DNA from 2 places in the Mycobacterium minnesotense genome. Region 2 is predicted to be linked to the other one. Evidence: riboswitches for the same ligand, from Rfam matches in the RefSeq annotation. Region 2 holds a riboswitch; the other holds the start of a gene.
The links. Region 2 has a riboswitch for cobalamin ahead of metE (5-methyltetrahydropteroyltriglutamate--homocysteine S-methyltransferase). Riboswitches for the same ligand answer to the same signal wherever they lie in the genome.
Positions count from the first base shown of each region.

Region 1 (7,385 bases), 2.1 Mb from region 2:
GCGAGCCAGCTCGTCGCGCGGCAGGGCGGTCAGGTCGGCGCCGTCGAGCAGAACACGTCCGCCCAGTGCGGGCTGCAGCCCGGCCAGGGTGCGAATCAGGGTGGATTTGCCGGCACCGTTGGGTCCGATCAGCACGGTCAGCTCGCCCCGGCGGGCCTGGGCGGCCAGTCCGGCCGCCACCGTCACCGGCCGACGGCGGTTGCGGTAGCCGATCGCCAGCCCGGCAAGCTCCACCGCGGGGTTGATGCGGCCTTGCTGAACCGCCGGGTCTGTGCGGCGGTCCCAGGTTCGCCTCTCCTGCGTCGAGTCTCGCTGAACCGACGGGTTCATGACGGCAACCCCGGGCCGCGACGGGCGCGCAACAGCACGGTGATCACCACGGGGGCCCCGACCAGCGCGGTCACCGCATTGATCGGAATGACCAAGTCACTGCCGGGCACCTGACTGACGATCCCGCAGCCCAGCGCGGCGACCGCACCCAGCAACATCACCGTCGGCACCACCACGCGGTGATCGGAGGTGCCGACCACGATGCGCGCCACGTGCGGAACCACCAGGCCGAGGAACGCGATCGGCCCACAGAACGCGGTCGTCACGCCCGCCAGCAGCGACGCCGACACCACCGTGACTATCCGGGCCCGGTGCACATGGATGCCCATCGTCGCCGCGTAGCTCTCACCGAGCAGCAGGGCATTGAGCGGACGGATGGTCAGGGTCGCGGCCACTAGGCCGATGGCCACCAGCGGCAGCAGCAACCGAAGATCGGCCCATCCTGTTCCGGCGAAGCTGCCCAGACCCCACAACAGATACTGCTGCACCCGCTGCGGATCGGAGTACACCATCGCCAGGCTCACCAGTGCAGTGCTGGCCGCGCCGATCATCACACCGATCAGCAGCAGGGTGGCCGCCGAGCGGGTCCACCGCGAGAGCGCCAATACCAGCGTGAGCATGGCCGCTGCCCCCAGCGCCGCGGCGATCACCTCCGCGGCGCGGCTGGCACCGGCGACCGCGGTGGTGAAACCACCGCCGGCCGCGCCACCGAGCAGTACCACCAGGGCGACGCCCAGGCTGGCGCCGGAACTGACGCCCAGGATGTAGGGGTCGGCGAGGGTGTTGCGGAAGAGGGTCTGCAGTTGAAGGCCCGCGACCCCGAGTGCCGAGCCCGCCGCCAGCGCGGTCAGGACCCGCGGCAGGCGCATGTTCCACACGATGACCTGCCAGCGCGGATCGGCAGCCTCGGCGCCCACCAGCACCCGGACGGTGTCGGCCACCGGCACCCGCACCGGGCCCAGCACCAACCCCAGCAGGGCCAACAACGCCACCGCGGCGGCCAGGGCGGCCAACACTACGGCGATGCGCGGCTTCACCGCGGCACCAGCCGATAGAACTCGAAGTCGTGGCGGCCGGCCAGCTCGGGGTGCAGGATCGCGACCAGGTCGCCGAGCAGCAGATCCGGTCGCGCGGTGCCGCGCTCCCAGTAGAGGTTGCCGCCGTCGGGGGTCACCGCCTTGGTCGCCGACCACACCTGACCGGTGCGCGCCGCGCTCAGCTCGCCGTATCTGCTGTCGCGTGCCACCGCGTCATCGACGGTCTGCCAGTTGTCGGTCACCAGCCACAGGGGTGCTGTGCCGGCCTGGGCGTAGACCGACTCGAAATTCAACTGCCTGCTCTCGGAGCCGGTATGGGACAGCCACGGGTAGCGGCCGCCGGCGTCGGCGACCAGCCGGCCCGAATAGCTGTCACCGGTGGGCATCGACCAGGTGCCCGAATACATGGTGCCGACCAGAACATCGACGGGCTGGGCTGAGGCGGCTTGGGACGCCAGGGCCTGGTAGCTGCTGCGGATCGACTCGTAGATCTGCCCGGCCTGCTGCTCGGTGCCGGTCAGCGCGGCGAAAACCTTGATCCACTCGGCCCTGCCCAGCGGGGTCGGCTCGAGCCATTCGGCGTCGGCCACCACCGGAATCCCGGCTTCGCGCAGTTTGGGGTGACCGGGATCGTCGACGCCCTCGGTGACCACCAGATCGGGGCCGGCGCCGATCACGCTCTCGACGTTGATCTGCCCGCCGGGGGCATACCCGGCGATCTGGCCGTCGGCGATCCGCGTGCGGATCTGCGGGTCGACCACAGCGGCCGGGCTCGCGACCCCGGTGACCACACCGGCCTGGCCGAGCTCGGTGATCATCGCCAGGTGCGTCGTCGAGCCCGAGTAGAGGCTGCGCACCGGCACGGTGATCCGCGCGGCATTGGCCAGTTCACCGGTCAGGGTTGGCGCCGGGGCGCCGCAGCGCACCAGTACATAGGTCACCGGCTTGCCGCCGAGGTACGGACGTTCGACGGTGAGGACCTGATAGCTGCCGTGGTAGGTGATGGTGAAGTTGGTGGCCTCGGTCATCGTCGATTTGACCGGGAAGTAGTCGGCGGCCGGATCGAAGTCGGTGATGCAGCCGGCGCGCGCCTCCGAGGCGGGGGAGGCGAGTTCACCGGAGCAGCCGGCCAACGCGGTGGCCAGCGCCGTCAACAGCGCAGGGACTACCCGCAGCGCACGGGGCATGGGCGTGTGTCAGCTTCCTCGGGGTACACCGCCCCGGTACGCAGGACGCGATGACGTGAGTCTCCTGGCTCTCGGATCACTGCTCGCCTCGCCTTCCAGCCCCACATGTGGCGGACCGTGGCTGATGAGGGTCGCTCCCCGATGACAGTGGCGGGACCGCGCCGGATTCGCACCGGCTTCCTCAATCGTCATCGCCTTACCGGCGACATTCTCGCATGCCGTGCTGGGTTAGGCTGGCCGCCGTCTCGTGGCGTCAGGAACCCGGTGTGAATCCGGGGCGGTTCCGCCACTGTGAAGGGCGCGCGTAGGCCGCCCTCAGCCAGATACGGTCACGAGGCATCCGACGACGAGGGGCGAGAACCCCGAGGAGGTCTTTCGATGCTTCAGGCACGGCGTATCGCGTTGCTGTCCACGTCCGACACCGATCTGCTGTCCGCCCGGGCCAGCGGCGCGGCGTATCGGCTCGGAAATCCGTCGCGCCACGACCTCGAGCCGCTGCTCGACGGCGTCGACGTGGTGGTGCTGCGCATCCTGGGTTCGTCGGCGGAGATCACCGACGAGCTGCGCCTGCTGCGCGCCACCGGCCTGCCGCTGGTGGTGCTCGGGGGGGAGCGTTCGCCCAGCGCCGAGCTCATGGAGTGCTCCACCGTCCCGATCGGGCTGGCCGCGCAGGCGCACGCCTATCTCGCCGAAGGCGGGCCGGCCAACCTTGCTCAACTACACGCGTTCCTGTGTGACACGGTGCTGCTCACCGGGGAGGGCTTCGAGGAGCCGGCGGTGATCCCGGATTGGGGCTACGGCCAGCGGGAGGCGGTCGGCGGCCCGGAGTCGCTGCGGGTCGGGGTGGTCTACTACCGGGCCCATGAGGTCAGCGGCAACGCCGGCTTCGCGCACGCATTGGCCGACGCCATCGATGCCACCGGCCGCGCGGTCGGTGTGCCGATCTTCGCCGCGTCACTGCGCAATGCCCCCGACGAGCTCTTCGAGGCGCTCGGCGACCTGGATGCGGTGGTCGTGTGCATGCTGGCGGCCGGTGGAGCCATGAACGCCACCGCCAGTGTCAGTGCCGGCGACGACGACGGCGCCTGGGATATCGAACGGATCGCGGCACTGGACATACCGGTGTTCCAGGGTCTGTGCCTGGGATCGTCGCGCGCGGACTGGGCGGCCAACGACGACGGCGTCAGTCCGCTGGACTCGGCCACTCAGATCGCGATCCCGGAATTCGACGGCCGGGTCATCACGGTCCCGTTCTCGTTCAAGGAGATCGACGACGACGGGTTGCCGCACTACGTCGCCGATACCGAGCGCTGCGCCCGGGTTGCGGGCGTGGCGGTGAATCACGCTGCCCTGCGGCGCATCCCCAATGGGGGCAAGAAGCTGGCGTTGGTGCTGTCGGCGTACCCGACCAAACACTCCCGGGTGGGCAACGCCGTCGGGCTGGACACTCCGGTCTCGGCGGTGCGGTTGCTGCGGCGGCTGGCCGAAGAAGGATATGACGTCGGCGACGGCTTCGGGGTGTTGGACATCGCGGACGAGACGACTGCCGGGGATCGACTGATTCACAACCTGATCGACGCCGGGGGTCAGGACGAGGACTGGTTGTCTGCCGCTCAGTTGGCCGGCGCGCAGGTGCGGGTGACCGCGCAGCAGTACGCCCAGTGGACCGCTGAGTTGCCCGATGAGCTGCGCGACGCGATGGCCACTGCGTGGGGGCCGGCGCCAGGCAAGCTGTTCGTCAACGACGCCGGCGAGATCGTCTTGGCCGCACTGCAATCCGGCAACATCGTGCTGATGATCCAGCCGCCCCGCGGATTCGGGGAGAACCCGGTGGCGATCTACCACGACCCGGAGCTGCCGCCGAGTCACCACTACCTGGCCGCCTACCGTTGGCTGAGCAGAGGTTTCGGTGCGCACGCGGTGATCCACCTGGGTAAGCACGGGTCGATGGAGTGGCTGCCCGGTAAGACCGCCGCGTTGTCGTCGGCCTGTGCCACCGACGCCATGATCGCCGACCTGCCCCTGATCTACCCGTTTCTGGTCAACGACCCCGGCGAAGGGGCGCAGGCCAAACGGCGGGCGCACGCCATCATCGTCGACCACCTCATCCCGCCGATGGCCCGTGCCGAGTCCTACGGTGACATCGCGCGACTCGAGCAGCTGCTCGACGAGTACGGCAACATCGCGAGCATGGACCCGGCCAAGCTGCCGGCCATCCGCGGCGAGATCTGGAACCTGATGCGGGCCGCGGAGATGCACCGTGACCTGGGCCTGGATGAGCGGCCCGACGATGAGGAGTTCGACGACTTCCTGCTGCACGTCGACGGCTGGCTCTGTGAGATCAAGGACGCCCAGATCCGTGACGGCCTGCACGTGCTGGGCGGCGCTCCGGCCGGTCCGGAACGGGTGAATCTGGTGCTGGCAATCCTGCGTGCCGCACAGGTCTGGGGCGGGGTGGACCATGCGGTGCCTGGCCTGCGGGCCGCGCTGGGACTCAAGGAGGAGGCCGCCGCGGCGGCCGTCGACGAGATCGAGGGCCGCGCCCGGCAGCTGGTCGAAGCCATGGAGGCGGCCGGCTGGGACGCCGGGGCCGCCGACACACTGCATCCCGACCCCGAGGTGTGCCGGGTGCTGCGATTCGCCGCCACCGAAGTGGTTCCGCGCCTGGCCGGCACGTCGGGGGAGCTGGACTCGGTGCTGCATGCGCTGTCCGGCGGCTTTGTCCGGCCTGGACCGTCCGGGTCGCCACTGCGGGGCTTGGTCAATGTGCTGCCCACCGGCCGCAACTTCTACACCGTCGACCCGCGTGCCGTGCCCTCGCGGCTGGCCTGGCAGACCGGGCAGGCGATGGCCGATTCGTTGGTGCGTCGCTACCTCGACGACACCGGCGGTTACCCGGAGTCTGTCGGATTGTCGGTCTGGGGGACCTCGGCGATGCGTACTTCCGGTGACGATGTCGCCGAGGTGCTGGCCCTGCTTGGAGTGCGACCCGAGTGGGACGAGGCGTCGCGGCGGGTGTCGGGACTTGAGGTCATCTCTCTGGAGGAGCTTGGTCGGCCGAGAATCGATGTGACGGTCCGGATTTCAGGGTTCTTCCGGGATGCCTTCCCGCACGTGGTGGCGATGCTCGACGACGCGGTGCAGATGGTCGCCACCCTGGACGAGCCCGCCGACGCCAACTTCGTCGCCGCGCACGCCCGTGCCGACTTGACCGAACACGGCGATCAGCGCCGCGCCACCACCCGGATCTTCGGCTCGGCGCCCGGCTCGTACGGGGCGGGAATCCTGCAGGTGATCGAGGCCGGGACCTGGCGCGATGACAAGGACCTCGCCGAGGTCTACACCACCTGGGGTGGCTTCGCCTACGGCCGCGGCCTGGGTGGTGCGCCCGCCGCCGAGGACATGCGCACCAACTATCGCCGGATCAAGGTGGCCGCCAAGAACATCGACACCCGTGAGCATGACATCGCCGACTCCGACGACTACTTCGTCTACCACGGCGGCATGATCGCGACCGTGCGGGCGCTGTCGGGCGCCGACCCGAAAGCCTATGTGGGGGACTCGACCTCGCCGGATGCCATCCGGACCCGCACCCTGGCCGAAGAGACTGCCCGGGTGTTTCGGGCTCGGGTGGTCAACCCGCGCTGGATCTCCGCCATGCGCCGGCACGGCTACAAGGGCGCCTTCGAGCTGGCCGCTACCGTCGACTACCTGTTCGGGTTCGACGCCACCGCGGGTGTGGTGCACGACTGGATGTACGAGAAGCTCGCCGCAGAATATGTGCTGGACCCGCAGACCCGGGAGTTCCTCGACAAGTCCAACCCCTGGGCGCTCCAAGGCATCGTGGAACGGTTGACCGAGGCCGCCGACCGCGGCTTGTGGGAGCACCCCGACCCGGAGACCATGGCAGCGTTGCGGCAGGCTTACCTGGACGTAGAGGGCGACCTGGAGGATCGGTGAAAGTCTGGATTCTCGGGATCGGCATGGGACCTCAGCACGTCACCGCCGAGGTCGCCGACGCACTGCGGGCGGCCGACTACGTGGTCGCCTCCGAGAAATCCTCTGACGACGGTCTTTTGGCGGTGCGCCGTGCTGTCGTCGACGCCTACGCGCCGGCGGTTCCCATCGTCGCGGTCGCCGATCCGGTGCGCGACCGCTCCCCGGGGCTCACGGAGCCCGACTATGCCCGCGCGGTGGCCGACTGGCATGCCGCCCGGGCGCAGCGCTACGCCGACGTGCTGCGGGCCCGCGGTGGGGTGGCCGCCTTCCTGGTCTGGGGCGACCCCGCCCTGTATGACTCGACCATCCGCATCGTCGACCGCGTGAAAGACCTTGGGGTGGATCTGGATTACCACATGCTGCCGGGAATCAGCGCCCCGCAACTGCTGGCCGCCCGGCACCGGATCGTGCTGCATGAGGTGGGCCGTCCGGTGCACATCACCACCGGACGCCGGCTGGCGCAGGCTGCTGCTGCCGGCCAGGAGAACATCGTGGCGATGCTCAACCCGGATGAGCTCGACCTCTCCGCGCTGGGCGACTGGATGATCTGGTGGGCCGCCAACCTCGGAGCGGCAGGGGAACGGTTGGTCAGCGGCCGGGTCCGCGATGTCGTGGGCCAGATCGCGGTCGCCCGAGCAGCAGCCAAGGCCGAGGCGGGTTGGGTGATGGATGTGTTCCTGGTGCGGCGGATCTGATGGCCGGAATTCTGATCGCCGGAACCACCAGCGATGCCGGCAAGACCGTGGTGGCCACCGGGGTGTGCCGGGCGCTGGCCCGCCGCGGGGTGCGGGTGGCGCCCTACAAGGCACAGAACATGTCGAACAACTCCATG
Region 1 covers NZ_AP022589.1:864,936-872,320, reverse strand. Annotated here, with positions in the region: gene G6N09_RS04290 (ATP-binding cassette domain-containing protein) at 1-330, opposite strand, end outside; gene G6N09_RS04285 (FecCD family ABC transporter permease) at 327-1,367, opposite strand; gene G6N09_RS04280 (ABC transporter substrate-binding protein) at 1,364-2,554, opposite strand; cobalamin riboswitch at 2,592-2,780, opposite strand; cobalamin riboswitch at 2,811-2,881, shown strand; gene G6N09_RS04275 (cobaltochelatase subunit CobN) at 2,933-6,514, shown strand; gene cobF (precorrin-6A synthase (deacetylating)) at 6,511-7,248, shown strand; gene G6N09_RS04265 (cobyric acid synthase) at 7,248-7,385, shown strand, end outside.
Region 1: linked by a shared signal. The riboswitch ahead of G6N09_RS04280 (ABC transporter substrate-binding protein) and the one ahead of metE (5-methyltetrahydropteroyltriglutamate--homocysteine S-methyltransferase) in region 2 are both predicted to bind cobalamin.

Region 2 (7,385 bases):
TCCCTTGAACGTAGCGGCCCAAGTGCCGCCGGTGGCGCAAATGGGCTAGTTCGCCCGATGTAGTTCCCTCAACAGCCCATAACCGACCGCGTTGTACCGGTTGTTGTCGACTTCGGCGTCGCTGAGTTCGCGCCGCACTTTGCCCGGCACCCCCGCCACCAGCGATCGGGGCGGCACCACCATGCCCTGCGGGATCACCGCGCCGGCGGCGACGAGCGACCCCTCGCCCACCACCGCACCGTTGAGCACGATCGCCCCCATCCCGATCAGACAGCCATCGCCGATGGTGCAGCCATGCAGCACGGCGTTATGCCCGACGCTGACGTGTTCGCCGACTCGGCAGGGAAAGTCCTTGTCGACGTGGATGGTGACCCCGTCTTGGATGTTGGACTCGGCACCGATCTCGATCGGTTCGACCTCGGCGCGCAGCGTCGCCGAATACCAAACGCTGGCCCCGGCGGCCAGGCTGACCTGGCCGATCAGGGTCGCGTTGGGTGCCACCCATGACTGGGCGTGCCGCTGCGGAACAAAGTCCCCGATCGAGATGATCAGTGGCTCAGGCACGCCGCTCAACGTGCCTTCCACACCGGCGCGCGCTTCTCGGCGAACGCCCGGGGTCCTTCCTTGGCATCCTCGGACCGAAGCAGGGTGGAGAACTCGCGTCCGGTCCTGGCCCAGCCCGCCACCTCGTCGGTGATGACGCCGTCGTCGACCCCGTAGGCGATCCGCTTGCTGGCCTGCACCGACAACGGTGCATTGCCGGTGATGCGTTCGGCCAGCTCCAGCGCTGCTTCGAGGGCTTTGCCGTCCTCGACCACCCGGTTGACCAATCCCCACTGGGCCGCGTCGGCCGCGGAGATCGGGTCCCCGGTGTAGAGCAGTTCGAGGGCAACCTTGCGGGGCAGCTGGTCGACGATGCGGAACACGCCGCCCGCCCCGGCGACCAGACCCCGCTTGACCTCGGGCAGCCCGAACTGGGCCCGCTGCTCGGCGATCACCAGGTCGCTGGCCAGCGCCAACTCGGTCCCGCCACCGAGTGCGGTGCCGTTGACCGCGGCGATGGTGGGCTTGTCGATGAAGTGCTGCACGTAACCGGCGAAGCCCCACTCCGGGTGTTCGGGGTGGAAGATGTTCTCCCGGTTGGCGATCGCCTTGAGGTCGGCTCCGGCGCTGAAGGACTTGTCGCCGGCGCCGGTGAGCACCACCGCGCGAACCTCGTCGTCGGCCTGCGCCTGTGCCAGTGCGTCACCGATGCCGGCGCTCACGGCGCCGTTGATGGCGTTGCGGGCGTCGGGCCGGTTGATCGTGATGAGCAGGACGTTTCCGCGCCGCTCTACCAGAACGGCCCCTTCACTCACAGCAGCTCCAGCACTCACAACAGCTCCAGAATGGTCGCGTTGGCCTGGCCGCCACCCTCACACATGGTCTGCAGTCCGTAACGAATTCCGTTGGCGCGCATGTGGTAAAGCATGGTGGTCATGATCCGGGCGCCGGATCCGCCGAGCGGGTGGCCCAGTGCGATGGCTCCACCGTTGGGGTTGAGCCTGGCGGGGTCAGCACCGATCTCGGCGAGCCACGCCATGGGCACCGGAGCAAAGGCCTCGTTGACCTCGAACACCCCGATGTCGTCGACACTGAGCCCCGAGCGCTTCAGCGCCTTCTGGGTGGCCGGGATGGGCCCGGACAGCATCATCACCGGGTCAGACCCGGCCAGTGACGCGGTGTGCACCCGCGCCAGCGGGGTCAGTCCCAGTTCCTTGGCTTTTTCCGCCGACATGAACAGCAACGCGGCCGAGCCATCCGAGATCTGGCTGGAGTTGCCGGCGTGGATCACGCCGTCCTCTTTGAAAGCCGGCTTGAGCTGGGCCATCTTCTCCAGGGTGGTGCCGCGGCGAATGCCCTCGTCTTCGCTGACGACATTGCCCTCGGAGTCGGTGATCGAGACGATCTCGTCCTTGAAGGCACCGGCGTCTTGGGCGTTGCCGGCCTTTTCGTGCGACGCCAGCGCGAACTCGTCGAGCGCGGTGCGGCTCAGGCCCCACTGGGTGGCCATCATCTCGGCGCCGATGCCCTGGTTCGGCGTCTGGCTGTAGCGCGCCTTGAAGGAGTCGCCGTACGGCCGGCCGCCGTTGGCCAGCGACGAACCCATCGGAGTGCGCGACATCGACTCGACGCCACCGGCGACGACGACGTCGTAGTGTCCGGCCACCACACCGGCCGCGGCGAAGTGCACCGACTGCTGGCTGGAACCGCACTGGCGGTCCACCGTCACCGCGGGGACGCTCTCGGGCCAGCCCGCGCTCAGCACGGCGGTACGGCCGATGTCGAGAGCCTGCTCACCGGCCTGCATCACACAGCCCCAGATCACGTCGTCGACCAGCGCCGGGTCCACACCGGCCCGGGTGACCAGACCGTTGAGCACCTGGGCAGACAGCTCGGCCGGGTGCACCCCGGACAGTCCGCCGTTGCGCTTGCCGACAGGCGCGCGCACCGCTTCGACGATGACGGCTTCAGCCATGGGTGCTCCTTAGTTTGTTCGCGGTTTGTTGCCTCGATTGTCAACCGGGCCACTCGGCGCTTGTCAGCGGGGGTCACTCCGGGCCTCACGTACCGTCGAATCCATGGCACGCATCGTGATCATCGGCGGCCACGGCAAAATCGCCCTGCTGCTCGCCCCGCTTCTGACTCAATCCCGCCACCAGGTCAGTTCGGTGTTCCGCAATCCCGACCACGCGCCGCAGGTGGCGGCCACCGGCGCGGTCCCTGTGGTGGCCGACATCGAGCAACTCGACACCGGCGGGTTGAGCCGCCTGCTGGCCGACCATGACGCGGTGGTGTTCTCCGCCGGTGCCGGTGGCGGCAATCCGGCCCGTACCTATGCCGTGGACCGTGATGCCGCGATGCGCACCGTCGACGCCGCCGCGCAGTCCGGCGTTCGACGGTTCGTGATGGTGTCCTACTTCGGAGCCGGCCCCGATCACGGTGTGCCCGAAGGCGATTCCTTTTATCCGTACGCGCAGGCCAAAGCCGCCGCCGACGCCCATCTGCGTGCCACCGACTTGGATTGGACGGTGCTGGGTCCGAGCCGGCTCACCGCGGAGCCGGCGACCGGCCGGATCGCCGTCGGCCCCGACACCGGCAAGGCGCAGGTTTCCCGCGGCAACGTCGCGTTAGCGATCGCGGCCTGCCTGGCTGACGACGCGACCATCGGCCGCACCATCGAATTCAATGACGGCCCCACCCCGATCCCGGAGGCACTCGCCGGCGGCCCGGCCGAGTAATCTCGATCACGCAACTGGTCTGCCGTTGCCGCAGTAGTCGCGGCCTCGGCATCGAGCGCAACACGGTGTGTGTGGAGCGCGAGAGGGAACCCGGTGAGAATCCGGGACTGTCCCGCAGCGGTATGCAGGAACGACCGCCGTCATAAGCACTGGTCATGGGTTCGCCCGACTGGGAAGCGACGGCCATTAGGAGCACCTCGGTGCGCGCCTGCGAGTCCGAATACCTGCCTGTTGTGCTGGGCGCGCCGCGCCCGGCGGATCAACGCCTCGCGGAATAGGCGTCTGGTTTTGAGGGTTGTGGTGCTTTATATAGGCACGGGACCGGATCAGCTGGACGACTGCTGGCGTTGACCCACCCTCGTCAATCGAAGGACCACATCGTGACCGCTCAACCCTTTACCGCCACCGTTCTCGGCACACCGCGCATCGGACCTCGCCGCGAACTCAAGCGAGCCACCGAGAGTTACTGGGCCGGCCGGATCGGCCAGGACGAACTGAAAAAGGTGGCCGCCGGCCTGCGCCGCGACACCTGGGCGCAACTGGCCGCCGCCGGACTGGACTCAGTGCCGGTGAACACCTTCTCCTACTACGACCAGATGCTCGACACCGCGGTGCTGCTGGGCGCTCTGCCCGCCCGCGTGGCCGGTGTCTCCGACGAGCTGGACCGCTACTTCGCCGCGGCCCGGGGCAATGCCGACATCGCCCCGCTGGAGATGACGAAGTGGTTCGACACCAACTACCACTACATCGTTCCCGAGATCGGTCCCGACACCACGTTCGCCCTGAACCCGGCCAAGGTGCTCTCCGAGCTCACCGAAGCCAAGGAACAAGGCGTCAACGCGCGGCCGGTAATCATCGGACCGGTCACCTTCCTGCTGCTGAGCAAGGCCGTTGACGGCGCCGCGGCGCCCATCGAGCGGCTCGACGAGCTGACCGACGTCTACGCCGAACTGCTGGGCCAGCTGGCGCAGGCCGGCGCGCAGTGGGTCCAGATCGACGAACCGGTGCTGGTCACCGACATCTCCGCCGACGCCCCCGCGCTGGCCGAGCAGGTCTACAACCGTCTGGGCGCACTGACCAAGCGGCCGGCGATCTTCGTGGCCACGTACTTCGGTGACCCCGGCGAAGGATTGGCGGCGCTGGCTCGTACCCCGGTCGAGGCCATCGGCGTTGACCTGGTCTACGGCCCCGACACCAAGATCGCGTCGGTGCCGGAGTTGGCCTCCAAGACCTTGGTCGCCGGTGTGGTCGACGGCCGCAACATCTGGCGTACCGACCTGCAGGCCGCACTGGCCAAGCTGGCGAGCCTGCTGGGTTCAGCCGAGGCGGTGGCTGTTTCTACGTCGTGCTCGACACTGCACGTGCCCTACTCGCTGGAGCCCGAGACCGGTCTGGACGACGCACTGCGCAGCTGGCTGGCGTTCGGCGCCGAGAAGGTGGCCGAAGTCGCCACCCTGGCACGCGCCCTGCGTGACGGGCGGGACGCCGTGGCGCAGGAGATCGCCGCGTCCAACGCCGCGGTGGCCTCCCGCGAGTCCGACCCGCGCCTGAACAACGCTGAGCTGCGCGCGCAGATCGCCGAGATCCGGTCGGCCGGCGTCCAGCGCGGTTCGGCGCAGGCCCGCCGCGCCGCCCAGGACGAGCGGCTACACCTGCCGCCACTACCGACCACCACCATCGGCTCGTTCCCGCAGACCGTGGAGATCCGCAAGGCCCGCGCCGCGCTGGTGGCCGGGGAGATCGACGACGCCGAGTACACCAACCGGATGAAGTCCGAAGTCGCCGCCGTCATCAAGCTGCAGGAAGACCTCGGCCTCGACGTGCTGGTGCACGGCGAGCCCGAGCGCAACGACATGGTGCAGTACTTCGCCGAGCAGCTGGAGGGCTTCTTCGCCACCAGCAACGGCTGGGTGCAGTCCTACGGCAGCCGCTGCGTGCGTCCGCCGGTGCTGTTCGGTGACGTCACGCGGCCCAACCCCATGACCGTCGACTGGGCCACCTACGCCCAGTCGCTGACCGACAAGCCGGTCAAGGGCATGCTCACCGGGCCGGTCACCATCCTGGCCTGGTCGTTCGTCCGTGACGACCAGCCGCTTGCCGACACCGCCTATCAGGTGGCGCTGGCGATTCGCGAAGAGACCGTGGACCTGGAGGCGGCCGGTATCGCGGTGATCCAGGTCGACGAGCCGGCTCTGCGCGAGCTGCTGCCGGTGCGCGACGCCGACAAGGCGGCGTACCTGGATTGGGCGGTGGGTTCGTTCCGGATGTCGACCTCGGGGGTGTCCGACGCGACGCAGATTCACACCCACCTGTGCTACTCGGAGTTCGGCGAGGTGATCGGCGCGATCGCTGATCTGGATGCCGATGTCACCTCGATCGAGGCGGCCCGTTCGCACATGGAGGTGCTCGACGACCTCAACGCGATCGGCTTCTCCAACGGAGTCGGCCCGGGTGTCTACGACATCCACTCGCCGCGGGTGCCCAGCACCGAGGAGATGGCGGCGTCGCTGCGTGAGGCACTGGGTGCCGTTCCGGCGCAGCGCCTCTGGGTCAACCCGGACTGCGGCCTGAAGACCCGTAAGCCCGACGAGGTGAACGCGTCGTTGGCCAACCTGGTTGCCGCCGCCAAGGACGCCCGCACCGGCCTGTGACCGTCTGACATGTTGCGCCCCAGAGCTTTTCTGGGGCGCAACATGTCCGTTCCGATGAGATACGGAGTTCCCTGGTGCCGCTGAACACCATTGCACTGGAATTAGTGCCGACCAACACCGATCGCGGGCCTGAGCACGCTCGCGAAGAGGCCTTCAAGGTCCTGCGACTGTCCGAGCAGGCGGGTATCGCCGGCCGGATCAGCCACGTGATGATTCCCGGGTTGATCGCCGAAGACGACGATCGGCCGGTCGAGATGGTCCCCAAACTCGACGTCGCCGATTTCTGGTCGGTGATCCGTCCCGAACTGCCCGGCGTACGCGGACTGTGCACGCAGGTGACCGCATTCCTCGACGAGGCGGACCTGCGGACGCGACTCGCGGGCCTGCGCCAGGCCGGATTCGACGGAATAATCTTCGTCGGTGTCCCCCGCACGCTGAACGACGGCGAGGGCAGCGGAGTCGCACCCACCGACGCCTTGTCCAAATTCGACGATCTCGTGGACAACCGGGGAGTCATCCTCATCCCGACCCGCGACGCCGAGCAGGGGCGCTTTGCCTTCAAATGCGACCGGGGTGCCACGTTCGGGATGACGCAGCTGCTCTATTCGGATGCCATCGTGGGATTCCTCCGCGACTTCGCCCACGTCAGTGACCACCGGCCCGAAGTTCTGTTGTCGTTCGGCTTCGTGCCGAAGATGGAGTCCAAGGTGGGACTGATCGATTGGCTCATCCAGGACCCGGGGAACGAGGCGGTCGCCGCCGAGCAGGACTTCGTGCGGAAATTGGCCGCAGGCGAACCCGATGCCAAACGTCGTCAGCTACTCGATCTGTACAAGCGGGTCATCGATGGTGTGGCCGAGCTGGGCTTCCCGTTGAGCCTGCACTTCGAGGCTCCCTACGGCATTGCGAAGCCGGCATTCGACACCTTCGCCGAGATGCTCGCCTACTGGTCGCCGCGCTCCTGAAACCGCCTCGAAACCGTCTGCAACGCAGAGCATTCACCGGCATTTCAAGTCGGGTCTCGGCGGCGTTCAGCCGCCCGCCGCTTACCGGCCCTACGGTCGGTGGCGAAGGGGAGTAGTTCCTACCCGCCACACCGGTGGCGGATGTGAATGGTCGTCAATACGGCGGGTCGCCTCGCCCGGTCATTCAGCGGACCCAGGACTTTCGCGAGCGAGACCTTCGGACGATTCACCATGTCGACCGAAGGTTCCGCGCGCTCTCTCAGGCTTCGGTCGCCCAGCGAAGGAGACCGATGCCCCCCTCGATACCCGCCCTGATCGACGACGCCGAAACGGGCTATGACGTGGTTGCCGACCCACCAGCGGAGGCTGAGCGCCCACGGCGCCACCTTCGTCCGGCCCCCGAACCCGGCGATGGCCTGATAGCGGTCAGTAGTGCCGCAATGGCCGGCATCAACGCCGTCGGCCTGGGGCTCGCCGTTGCCAGTCGC
Region 2 covers NZ_AP022589.1:2,928,130-2,935,514, reverse strand. Annotated here, with positions in the region: gene G6N09_RS13655 (gamma carbonic anhydrase family protein) at 46-564, opposite strand; gene G6N09_RS13650 (crotonase/enoyl-CoA hydratase family protein) at 570-1,358, opposite strand; gene G6N09_RS13645 (thiolase family protein) at 1,373-2,518, opposite strand; gene G6N09_RS13640 (SDR family oxidoreductase) at 2,622-3,281, shown strand; cobalamin riboswitch at 3,327-3,527, shown strand; gene metE (5-methyltetrahydropteroyltriglutamate--homocysteine S-methyltransferase) at 3,662-5,932, shown strand; gene G6N09_RS13630 (mycobacterial-type methylenetetrahydrofolate reductase) at 6,007-6,897, shown strand; gene G6N09_RS13625 (cation-translocating P-type ATPase) at 7,188-7,385, shown strand, end outside.